One region of the Citrobacter enshiensis genome, then DNA from elsewhere that is predicted to be linked to it. Evidence: predicted binding sites of a transcription regulator. Region 1 holds the regulator's gene; each other region holds the start of a gene.
The links. The regulator CRP, encoded in region 1, controls carbon source genes, mostly activating them, when cyclic AMP is high. The targets are predictions, from matches to a motif close to ATGTGANNNNNNTCACAT.
Positions count from the first base shown of each region.

Region 2: a site for CRP is predicted at 2,019-2,036, ahead of udp (uridine phosphorylase). Genes of this name have one in related genera too.
Region 3: a site for CRP is predicted at 2,416-2,433, ahead of serC (3-phosphoserine/phosphohydroxythreonine transaminase). Genes of this name have one in related genera too.

Region 1 covers NZ_CP119862.1:367,826-372,095, reverse strand. The annotation lists gene P2W74_RS01670 (YheU family protein) at 1-4, shown strand, start outside; gene P2W74_RS01665 (phosphoribulokinase) at 58-927, shown strand; gene P2W74_RS01660 (OsmC family protein) at 974-1,378, opposite strand; gene crp (cAMP-activated global transcriptional regulator CRP) at 1,687-2,319, shown strand; gene P2W74_RS01650 (YccS/YhfK family putative transporter) at 2,371-4,270, shown strand, end outside.
Region 2 covers NZ_CP119862.1:4,799,152-4,803,421, forward strand. The annotation lists gene rmuC (DNA recombination protein RmuC) at 1-972, opposite strand, end outside; gene udp (uridine phosphorylase) at 1,133-1,894, opposite strand; gene P2W74_RS22835 (dienelactone hydrolase family protein) at 2,155-2,964, shown strand; gene metE (5-methyltetrahydropteroyltriglutamate--homocysteine S-methyltransferase) at 3,039-4,270, opposite strand, start outside.
Region 3 covers NZ_CP119862.1:3,083,445-3,087,714, forward strand. The annotation lists gene aroA (3-phosphoshikimate 1-carboxyvinyltransferase) at 1-1,105, opposite strand, end outside; gene serC (3-phosphoserine/phosphohydroxythreonine transaminase) at 1,176-2,264, opposite strand; gene P2W74_RS14940 (DUF421 domain-containing protein) at 2,479-3,171, opposite strand; gene ycaO (30S ribosomal protein S12 methylthiotransferase accessory factor YcaO) at 3,308-4,270, shown strand, end outside.

The sequences.
Region 1 (4,270 bases):
GTAATCCGCCGCTGAGGGCCGACTATACTAAAACGAGTGTTTATTCATGGAGTTGTTATGTCTGCCAAACATCCGGTGATTGCGGTAACAGGGTCCAGCGGCGCGGGGACCACCACCACCAGCCTCGCGTTCCGTAAAATTTTTGCACAGTTAAATCTGCGCGCCGCCGAGGTGGAAGGCGACAGCTTTCATCGCTATACCCGCCCGGAAATGGACATGGCGATCCGCAAAGCGCGGGACGCCGGGCGACATATCAGTTATTTCGGCCCCGAAGCTAATGATTTTGGTCTGCTGGAACAAACGTTCAGCGAATACGGACAAGCGGGCAAAGGCCAGTCGCGGAAATATCTGCATACCTACGATGAAGCAGTACCGTGGAATCAGGTGCCGGGAACCTTTACGCCATGGCAACCCTTGCCCGAACCGACCGACGTCCTGTTCTATGAAGGGCTGCACGGCGGCGTAGTGACGCCGCACCATAACGTTGCGCGCCATGTGGATTTGCTGGTTGGCGTAGTACCGATCGTTAACCTGGAGTGGATACAGAAACTGATCCGCGACACTGGCGAACGTGGGCACTCCCGCGAAGCGGTGATGGATTCGGTGGTCCGTTCCATGGATGATTACATCAACTTTATCACCCCGCAGTTCTCCCGTACGCATATTAACTTCCAGCGCGTGCCCACTGTGGACACCTCGAATCCCTTCGCGGCAAAAGGCATCCCGTCATTAGACGAAAGCTTTGTCGTTATTCATTTTCGCAATCTGGAAGGGATCGATTTCCCCTGGTTACTGGCGATGCTTCAGGGCTCATTTATTTCACACATCAATACATTAGTCGTGCCGGGCGGCAAAATGGGACTGGCAATGGAGTTGATCATGCTGCCGCTGGTTCAGCGACTGATGGAAGGCAAAAAAATCGAATAATATGCAGCGTTGCCGGATAAGCGTCACGCCCTCCGGCAACGTGAGATCACGCGGCAATCACTTCATATGAATGCGTGATATTCACCGCTTTTTCCAGCATTAACGCAACGGAACAATATTTTTCTGCAGAAAGATCAACAGCTCGCGAAACGGCGGCATCTTTCAGTTCATTGCCGGTCACAATAAAATGCAGATTGATATGCGTAAACAGACGCGGCGCCTCTTCACGACGCTCAGAAGTGAGCTTCACTTCGCAGTTGGTCACGTCCTGGCGTCCCTTTTGCAAAATAGACACCACATCAATCGCACTGCAGCCACCCGCGGCCATTAACACCATTTCCATCGGACTCGGCGCTTTATCACCGGAGTTACCATCCATCAAAATCTGGTGGCCGGAAGCAGACTCTCCCAGGAAGGTTAACCCTTCGACCCATTTCACACGCGCTTGCATATTTCGTAACTCCAATGTTTCAATTTTCCTGACAGATTACGCGGACATAACAAATCTCGCAATGGAAGGCGACCTGCATCATGCTGAAGCGAGACACCAGGAGACACACGGCGAAAGCTATGCTAAAACAGTCAGGATGCTACAGTAATACATTGACGTACTGCATGTATGCAGAGGACATCACATTACAGGCTGCAGTACATTTTTAGCAGCCCCCTTCCCTGGCAGCGGGAAGCATATTTTGGCAACCCCAGAGACAGCGTCGTTTTCTGGCTCTGGAGACAGCTTATAACAGAGGATAACCGCGCATGGTGCTTGGCAAACCGCAAACAGACCCGACTCTCGAATGGTTCTTGTCTCATTGCCACATTCATAAGTACCCGTCGAAGAGCACGCTGATTCACCAGGGTGAAAAAGCAGAAACGTTGTACTACATCGTTAAAGGCTCAGTGGCAGTGCTGATTAAAGACGAAGAAGGGAAAGAGATGATCCTTTCTTATCTGAATCAGGGCGATTTCATTGGCGAATTAGGCCTGTTTGAAGAAGGCCAGGAACGCAGTGCATGGGTACGTGCAAAAACGGCCTGTGAAGTCGCTGAAATCTCCTACAAAAAATTTCGCCAACTGATCCAGGTAAACCCGGATATTCTGATGCGCCTGTCTTCCCAGATGGCTCGTCGCCTGCAAGTTACGTCCGAAAAAGTCGGCAACCTTGCCTTCCTCGACGTAACCGGTCGTATCGCTCAGACTCTGCTGAACCTGGCGAAACAACCCGATGCGATGACTCACCCGGACGGCATGCAAATCAAAATCACCCGTCAGGAGATCGGTCAGATCGTTGGCTGTTCTCGCGAAACCGTTGGTCGTATTCTGAAAATGCTGGAAGATCAGAACCTGATCTCAGCGCACGGTAAGACCATCGTCGTCTACGGCACTCGTTAACCCCGTCGAAATAGCGCATTACCCTGTAATGCGCCATTTTTGTTGGCACCGATGTGGCGAAGACTGATCTATCATCCTGAAATCAACTACGCACTGCGGCAAACGCTGGTGCTGTGTTTGCCTGTGGCGATTGGTCTTATCATTGGTCAGTTGCATCTGGGATTGCTCTTTTCTCTCGTTCCCGCCTGCTGCAACATTGCCGGGCTTGATACCCCCCACAAACGCTTTTTCAAACGCTTAGTCATTGGCGCATCGCTGTTTGCCGGATGCAGCCTGGTCATGCAGCTACTGCTCGCGCAAGCAATACCGCTGCCGCTGATTCTGACGGGGTTAACGCTGATTCTTGGCGTGACGGCGGAACTCAGCGCCTTGCATGCCCGACTCCTGCCGGCTTCGCTTATCGCCGCCATTTTCACGCTAAGCCTGGCCGGTAACATGCCCGTCTGGGAACCGTTGCTGATCTATGCCCTGGGCACCCTGTGGTACGGGCTTTTTAACTGGTTTTGGTTCTGGCTCTGGCGTGAACAACCGCTACGCGAGTCGCTCAGTTTGTTGTACCGCGAGCTGGCCGACTACTGCGAAGCCAAATACAGCCTGCTCACCCAGCACGCCGATCCTGAAAAAGCGCTGCCGCCCTTGTTGGTACGCCAACAGAAAGCGGTGGATCTCATCACCCAGTGTTACCAGCAAATGCACATGCTGTCGGCGCATCACAATAATGAATATAAACGCCTGCTGCGGGCCTTCCAGGAAGCGCTGGACTTACAGGAACATATCTCCGTCAGCCTGCATCAGCCGGAAGAGGTGCAAAAGCTGGTCGAACGCAGCCATGCAGAGCAGGTGATTCGCTGGAACGCGCAAACGGTCGCTGCGCGCTTACGCATCCTGGCGGATGATATTCTGTATCACCGCCTGCCGACTCGCTTTTCCATGGAAAAGCAGATTGGCGCGCTCGAGAAAATTGCCAACCAGCATCCCGATAACCCGGTGGGTCAGTTCTGTTACTGGCACTTTAGCCGCATTGCCCGCGTATTGCGGACCCAACGCCCGCTGTATGCCCGTGACCTGATGGCGGATAAACAGCGTCGACTCCCGCTGATCCCGGCGCTAAAAAACTATCTGTCATTCAAATCGCCCGCACTGCGAAATGCCGGGCGCATCAGCGTCATGCTGAGTATCGCCAGTCTGATGGGGAGCGCGTTACATCTGCCAAAACCGTACTGGATCCTGATGACGGTTCTGTTTGTAACGCAAAACGGCTACGGTGCGACGCGGGTTCGCATACTGCACCGTTCGGCGGGCACGCTGGTCGGGTTGGTGATTGCGGGCGTGACGCTACACTTCCACATCCCCGAAGGCTTCACACTGGCGGGCATGCTGGTCATTACGCTGGTGAGCTATCTGATCATTCGTAAAAACTACGGCTGGGCAACGGTCGGGTTTACGGTCACTGCGGTGTATACCCTGCAATTGCTGACGTTAAACGGCGAGCAGTACATTGTGCCGCGGTTTATTGACACGGTGATTGGCTGCCTGATCGCGTTTGGCGGGACGGTCTGGCTCTGGCCGCAGTGGCAGAGCGGTCTGTTGCGCAAAAACGCCCACGACGCGCTGGAAGCCGACCAGGAAGCTATACGCCTGATCCTCAGCGACAATCCACAGGCAACGCCGCTCGCGTATCAGCGTATGCGTGTCAATCAGGCGCACAACACGCTGTACAACTCGCTGAATCAGTCCATGCAGGAACCCGGATTTAACGCGCACTATCTGGCAGATATGAAACTGTGGGTGACGCACAGCCAGTTTATTGTCGAGCACATCAATGCGATGACAACGCTGGCGCGGGAACATACGATGCTGACGCCAGACCTTGCGCAACGCTATCTGGAATCGTGTGAAATTGCGCTCCAGCGCTGCCAGCAGCGTCTGGAGTATGACGGACCGGGCAGCT
Region 2 (4,270 bases), 480 kb from region 1:
CGCCAGCAGAAAAGCAGGTTCGACAGGGATAAACATCAGGACATAGTCCAGCGTACGCAGCCCTGGCAACTGTTGATAATCTTTACGCCCCAGCAAACGGATATGGTTGCGTACCGAAGCAATGTGTTCCTGCATCGCGCTTTCGCGGGTGTAATCATCTTGTGCGTTGAAATAGCGCTCGTATGCAACCAGCGTCATTTTGGCGTCAATCACGACGTCCTTGCCCTGCGGTAAACGCACAATCACATCCGGTTGCATCCGGGAGCGGGCATCGTTTTCAATACTCACCTGCGTTTCGTATTCATAACCTTCACGCAAGCCCGATGCCTCCAGCACGCGCGTCAACACCACTTCTCCCCAGTTACCCTGGGTTTTGTTGTCACCTTTGAGCGCACGCGTCAGGTTGACCGCTTCCTGAGCCATCTGTGCATTCAACTGTTGGAGATTGCGAATTTCGTGCGCCAGAGTGTGACGTTCACGCGCTTCCTGACCAAAGCTGTCCTGCACCTGACGCCGGAAACCATCCAACTGTTCACGCAGTGGCGTAAGCAGGCCATTAAGGCTCTGGCGATTTTGCTCATCGACCCGGCGGTTACTTTGCTCAAATATCCGGTTTGCCAGGTTTTCAAACTGCTCGCTCAGACGCTGTTCGCTATTGATCATCTGGCGGATTTTGTCTTCTGCATGCTGCTGTGTTGCTTCCATACGGGTGGTGACTTCACGCAGGTCAGCTTCCAGGGAGGTATTAATACTACGCAGACTGCGTAACTCATTGTTGAGCAATTCGCATTCATCGCGCCAGTGATCGCTCTGAGCAAGCTGCTGTTTTGTCGCGCTTAAATCCGCGACCAGCTCTTCACGCTCGGCAAATTGTTCGGCTTTCTGTTGCGCATGCTGGTAGCTGGCCATCAACCAGCCAATCGCAATGCCCACCAATGCGATAACCGCATAAACAATGATTGAGATATCCACAACGCCTCCTGCATAAACGACGTAAGCCTGATGGAACAGACTTTACCCGCACAAAATAGAATTGTGCTGTATAAACGTCCAGTTTAAAAGGAATTTCCTGCGAGGGGCTACGCAAAATAAAAAGGCCGAACGCATCGGCCTTTGACAAGAGAAGAGAGAATTACAGCAGACGACGCGCCGCTTCCACCACAATTTTCACTGCGTGGCTTTCTGTTTGCTTCATCGTTTCTGCATTGGGAATCTCTTGCTGGGTGCGGTTGACGATAACGCCCGCCACCATACCAGCACGCAGACCCTGGCTTGCACACATGGTTAGCAGCGTTGCGGATTCCATTTCATAGTTCATGACACCCATTGACTGCCACTCTTCCATGGAGCCTTTGAAGTTGCGGACTACACGACCAGAGAAGGTATCGTAACGTTCCTGGCCTGGATAGAAGGTGTCAGAAGACGCCGTAACACCAATGTGTGTCGTCGCGCCAATGGATTTCGCCGCTTCAACCAGCGCGGTGGTACAGGCAAAGTCTGCCACGGCCGGGAACTCCATCGGCGCGAAATGCAGGCTTGCACCGTCCAGACGAACAGAGGCGGTGGTGACCAGTACGTCGCCAACGTTAATGTGCGGTTGAATCGCGCCGGTAGTGCCAATGCGCAGGAAAGTACGAATGCCCAACTGTGCCAGCTCTTCCACAGCGATAGAGGTAGACGGGCCGCCAATACCGGTAGAGCAAACAATCACTGCTTTGCCATCCAGTTCAGCACGCCACGTAGTGAACTCGCGATGGGATGCCAGCTTAACCGGCTTATCCATCAGCGCAGCGATCTTTTCCACACGCTCCGGATCGCCAGGGACGATGGCAAGCGTAGCCCCTTGTAAATCGTTTTTAGTGAGGCCGAGATGAAAAACATCAGACTTGGACATATACAACTCCTCTGTGAATTGGTTTTGTCAGAAGCAGCAAAAAGACACTCTACCGAAGGACTCAAAACATTTTCGTGACACCCATCACCATGATGTAAATAAATTGCATTGGATTTCCATAAAATAGCGATCCACATCACACAAACCTATCGATATCACTCACCGTTGCACAAAAGATAGACCGTTTCAGGCAATGTGATTTGTTGCATGCTGTCTATATTTAACATTGCGCTAATTTTCTTAAGGGTACGGAGAATACCATGACGAAGACACAACAACCGGGTTTTGCACCTGCAGCTTCACCTCTTGCCTCTACCATTGTTCATACGACGGATGACGCCATCATCGCTGGACTGACGTCGATTCCCTCTCAGGGCGATGATATGCCGGCATATCACGCTCGCCCTAGAAACAGTGACGGCGCACTGCCAATTGTCATCGTGGTGCAAGAAATTTTTGGCGTGCATGAACATATTCGCGACGTTTGCCGCCGCCTGGCACTGGAAGGGTTTCTGGCTATCGCACCAGAGCTCTATTTCCGTGAAGGCGATCCTAACGATTTTGCCGATATACCCACGTTACTGAGTGGTCTGGTGGCCAAAGTTCCTGATTCGCAAGTGCTGGCGGACCTGGACCATGTCGCCAGTTGGGCTTCCCGCAACGGCGGTGATGTCCATCGCCTGATGATTACCGGTTTCTGTTGGGGTGGACGTATTACCTGGCTGTATGCTGCGCATAATCCACAGTTAAAGGCTGCCGTGGCGTGGTACGGCAAACTGGTGGGCGACAAAACGCTGAACTCCCCGAAACAGCCCGTGGATATCACAACGGATCTGAATGCCCCGGTCTTGGGACTGTACGGCGGGCAAGACACCAGCATTCCTGTTGATTCCGTGGAAACCATGCGTCATGCGCTCCGTGCCGCCAACGCCAAAACGGAGATTGTCGTCTACCCGGATGCGGGACATGCGTTTAATGCGGATTACCGCCCGAGCTATCACGAAGAGTCAGCGAAAGATGGCTGGCAGAGAATGCTGGCGTGGTTTGCGCAGTATGGAAGTAAAAAGTAACTCCTGGTCGGGTGAGGCGAAGCCACCACCCGACAAAATGCCCGGTGGCGCTTTCGCTTACCGGGCCTGGAGTACTACCCCTGACGCAAATTCTGCGCCGCCTGCACCATGTTCGCCAGCGCCGCGCGGGTTTCCGGCCAGCCGCGGGTTTTGAGGCCGCAGTCCGGGTTCACCCACAGACGCTCCGCCGGGATACGCTGCTCGGCTTTCTTCAGCAGTGCTTCGATCCACTCCACGCTCGGCACGTTCGGCGAGTGAATGTCATACACGCCCGGCCCGATTTCGTTCGGGTAATCAAACTCTTCGAAGGACTCCAGCAACTCCATGTCGGAACGCGAGGTTTCAATGGTGATAACGTCAGCGTCCAGCGCCGCAATCGAATCCATGATGTCGTTAAACTCGCAGTAACACATGTGAGTGTGGATCTGGGTGTCATCCTTCGCCACAGCGGCGTTGATGCGGAAGGCTTCCACGCCCCACGCCAGATACGCCACCCAGTCGCTGCGACGCAGCGGTAAACCTTCGCGCAGCGCCGGTTCGTCGATCTGGATGATGCCAATCCCTGCGGCTTCCAGATCTGCCACTTCGTCACGCAGCGCCAGGGCAATCTGTTTGGCGATGGTTTCGCGGGTTACGTCTTCGCGCGGGAAGGACCAGCACAGAATGGTCACCGGACCGGTCAGCATGCCTTTCACCGGTTTGTCGGTCAGGGACTGGGCGTACTTCGCCCACTCGACGGTAATCGCTTCCGGGCGGCTGACGTCGCCGATCACCACCGGCGGCTTCACGCATCGGGAACCGTAGCTCTGTACCCAACCGTTCTGGGTAAAGACGAACCCGTCGAGGTGCTCGCCAAAGTATTCCACCATGTCGTTACGCTCGGCTTCGCCGTGCACCAGCACGTCGAGGCCTAAGCGTTCCTGCTCAACAATCGCCTGTTTGATGTGCTCTGCGATGCCGGTACGATAGTTGTTGGCGTCGAGATTGCCTTTTTTGAAGTCCAGGCGCAGGCCACGAATTTCCGTGGTTTGCGGGAATGAACCGATGGTCGTGGTCGGCCATGCGGGCAGTTTAAAGCGTGCACGTTGGGCTTCGGCACGTACTTCATAGGCATTCGCGCGCTGGCTGTCCTGGGCGGTGATCGCCGCCAGACGTTTTTCCACTGCCGCATTATGTACACGGGTTGAGTGGCGACGCGCCTGAATCGGGGCGCTCCATTCCGCCAGTTTCGCGGTATCGCCGCTGTTCAGCGCATCGCGCAGCAGCGCCAGCTCGCCACATTTTTGCAGGGCGAAGGCAAACCAGC
Region 3 (4,270 bases), 2.2 Mb from region 1:
TGATGCGAATGAAATCGTGCCCTTCTTCTACTTCGGCACCCACTTTACGCAGCTCGGTGGCCATTGCAAATAAGCGATCGGTCTCTTTCACACGCCAGTTATAGATATTACGCAGCGTCGTCGTGCCTTTCGCAAACAATGCCGCAGTTGCAATGGTCATTGCCGCATCCGGGATATGGTTCATGTCCATATCAATGGCATTTAATTCACCGCGCGTGCAGGCAATAAAATTGTCGCCCCAGGTTACTGTTGCGCCCATTTTTTCCAGCACATCGGCAAAACGAATATCGCCCTGCATGCTGTTACGGCCAATACCGGTCACCTTCACCGTACCGCCTTTAATGGCGCCCGCCGCGAGGAAATACGAAGCAGAAGAGGCATCCCCTTCCACAAGATACCCCCCCGGAGACTGATACTGCTGTCCCCCCCTGACGACAAAACGCTGGTAATTCTGGTTCTCAATCTCTACGCCAAACGTTTTCATCAGATTCAGCGTGATATCGATATACGGTTTGGAAACCAGTTCGCCTTTGATCACAATCGTCGAATCTTGCGGCGCCAGCGGCGCGGTCATCAACAATGCGGTGAGAAACTGGCTGGAAACACTGCCGTCGACCTCAACCTGCCCACCGGTAAAGCCACCGCGCAGACGTAACGGCGGATAGTTTTCCTGCTCCAGGTACTCGATATTCGCCCCGCCCTGACGCAAGGCATCCACGAGGTGTCCAATCGGACGTTCTTTCATGCGCGGTTCGCCCGTCAGCACGATATCGTTCGTCCCCAGGCACAACGCGGCCGCCAGTGGCCGCATGGCGGTTCCCGCATTGCCAAGGAACAGTTCCAGCGAACCTTCAGCCTGCAGTGCGCCACTGTTGCCGTTGATCTCACAGCGGGTACGATCGGCAGAAAGGGTGTACTCAATCCCCAGCGCACTCAGCGCACTCAGCATATGGCGAACGTCATCGCTGTCCAGCAGGTTAGTCAGAACAGTGGTGCCGCGAGCTAACGCCGCCAGTAGCAAAGCGCGGTTTGACACACTCTTGGAGCCAGGCAGATTAATGGTGCCATCGACCCGCGCGATAGGTTGTAACGTCAGGGATTCCATGAAACTCAACTCTCAAAAACAGAAATAAAAACCCCACAGGCACGCTGTGGGGATGAAAAAGTACAGCCAATTAGCCGCGGCGACGCTCGAAATCGATCATGAAATCGGTCAGTGCTTTAACGCCTTCAAGAGGCATGGCGTTATAGATAGAGGCGCGCATTCCCCCCACCACACGATGGCCTTTCAGCGCATGTAAACCTGCTGCAAATGACTCCTCCAGGAAGTGTTTATCCAGCGCGCTGTCAGCCAGCTGGAACGGTACGTTCATGCGGGAGCGGTTAGATTTCGCCACATCGTTACGATAGAAATCACTGTTATCAATCACGCCATACAGCAGTTCGGCCTTTTGTTGATTGATTTTATCCATCGCGGCCACGCCGCCCTGCTCTTTCAGCCATTTGAAGACCAGGCCAGAGAGATACCAGGCGAATGTTGGCGGCGTATTGAACATTGAGTCGTTCTCGTTCAGCACGCTGTAGTCAAGGATAGACGGACAGGATGTATGCGCTTTGCCCAGCAAATCTTCACGAACGATAACAATCGTCAGACCTGCGGGACCGATATTTTTCTGCGCACCCGCATAAATCACGCCATAACGGGAAACATCCAGCGGCGTAGAGAGAATCGTAGAAGAGAGATCGGCGGTCACGACCACATCAGACGCAAAATTCGGTGTTTCATTGATTGCGATACCGTCGATGGTTTCGTTCGGGCAGTAGTGCAAATAGGCGGCATTATCGGACAGTTGCCATTCGCTCATCGGCGTAACCGCACGCAGACCGTCAACGGTGACTTTGGCGTCAATCACATTGGGGGTGCAGTATTTTTTGGCTTCTTTAATGGCGCTGGCGGCCCAGTATCCGGCGTCAACATAATCCGCCGTCGTTTTATCGCCCAGAATATTGAGCGGAACAGCGGCAAACTGACCACGACCGCCGCCATGACAGAACAATACTTTGTAGTTAGAGGGGATACTGAGGAGATCGCGAAAATCTTTCTCTGCTTCCTCTGCGACCTGGATGAACTCTTTGCCGCGGTGGCTAATTTCCATTACTGATGTGCCAAGACCCTGCCAGTCACAGAGATCCTGTTGCGCCAGTTTAAGCACGTCTGCCGGTAGCATTGCCGGACCTGAACTAAAATTGAAGACCTGAGCCATTTCCCCTCACCACGTTGTATTGTTATCAACTCAACATCCCGTCGGTTGCGAACAGCAGAACGACAGACATTGGATATACGTTATTCCTGTGGATATCGGTTTTATCATTCAGTGACACGCGCCGCAATGGGTAAAACTGACCGGAGCAAAAATGAGCGGTGCATCACACAACAGAATCTGTCGGTTTGCCGGGTTAAAACCGATATTTTTGCTGTCAGACGATCCGTTTTGCCTGACTTGCCTTCGACCATTCTGGATTTGCACAGCGCGGACATAATTGATGATCGCCAGCTTGCATCTTGATCACTTCGCTGCAACGCACGCAGGCGTAGTCCCCCGCCTCGGGAACGACTTTAAATCGCTGCGTGCACTGTTTAGGCAGAATGCTGAGTCCAGACTTCACTTCTTCGTCGGCAAAAAAATAGACGCTAATTTGTCCATTGGTTTCCAGGATAGCGAGTTTCACCTGCCCCAGTTGTTCAACGCCATTTAGACGCAGTTCCATAAAGAACTCAAACTCGGTCATATTCGCCCGCCCGAGCTTCGACCAGGCCAGTTCACCGTCTTCAATGATCACCACGGGCTTGCCTTCCAGCATATCTTCCAGTTTCTCGCTGTGCGCCATCAGCCACATGACCAACCGATAAAGCAAGGCCAGTGAGAGAAAAACGACCAACACCGGGAGCAGTGGAACATCATCATAAAACGCGACATCCCCGGCAGCCGATCCCAGCGTCAAAATGATCAACACTTCAAAGAGCGACATCTGCCGAACGCCACGGCGTCCGGTCATCTTCAGAAAAAGGAACACCAGAACAAAGGTATAGAAACTTCGCAGCGCAACTTCACCCAGAAACTCCAGTGGTACGTTATCCAGCGCCATACGTTGCCAATCGAACGCCTTCATTTTTATGCCCTTGCGCGGGTGAGTTTTGTAAAAGCATAGTCAATACTTTTATTTACGCCGAAGGACCGGTGACGATAGCGCCATGCCGGGAAAACCCGTATCATTGCGCGCTTTCCGTACGACAAAAGTGATTTTCATGACGCAAACATTTATCCCTGGCAAAGACGCTGCTCTGGAAGATTCCATCGCTCGCTTTCAGCAAAAACTGCTCGACCTTGGTTTCCATATTGAAGAGGCCTCCTGGCTGAATCCGGTGCCAAACGTCTGGTCTGTGCACATTCGCGACAAAGAGTGCGCGCTGTGCTTCACCAACGGTAAAGGCGCGACCAAAAAAGCAGCACTGGCCTCCGCGCTGGGCGAATATTTTGAGCGTCTGTCTACTAACTATTTCTTTGCTGATTTTTGGCTCGGTGAAACCATCGCCAATGGCCCGTTCGTACATTACCCGAACGAAAAATGGTTCCCGTTAACCGAAGATGACGACGTTCCTGAAGGTCTGCTGGATGCGCGTCTGCGCGCGTTCTACGATCCGGAAAATGAACTGACCGGCAGCATGCTGATTGACCTGCAGTCCGGTAACGAAGAGCGCGGCGTCTGCGGTCTGCCGTTTACCCGCCAGTCTGATAACAAGACCGTATATATTCCGATGAATATTATCGGCAACCTGTACGTTTCTAACGGGATGTCCGCCGGTAATACGCCTAATGAAGCGCGCGTTCAGGGGCTGTCTGAAGTTTTTGAACGTTATGTGAAGAATCGCATTATCGCAGAAAGCATCAGCCTGCCGGAAATCCCCGCCGATGTCCTGGCGCGTTATCCGGCAGTGGTGGAATCCATCGCGAAACTGGAAGCGGAAGGTTTCCCGATTTTCGCTTATGACGGTTCATTGGGCGGTCAGTACCCGGTTATCTGCGTGGTTCTGTTCAACCCGGCCAACGGTACCTGTTTTGCTTCATTTGGCGCACACCCGGATTTTGGTGTCGCACTGGAGCGTACCGTCACCGAACTGTTGCAGGGTCGCGGTCTGAAAGATCTTGATGTGTTTACTCCGCCAACCTTTGATGACGAAGAAGTGGCTGAACATACCAACCTCGAAACC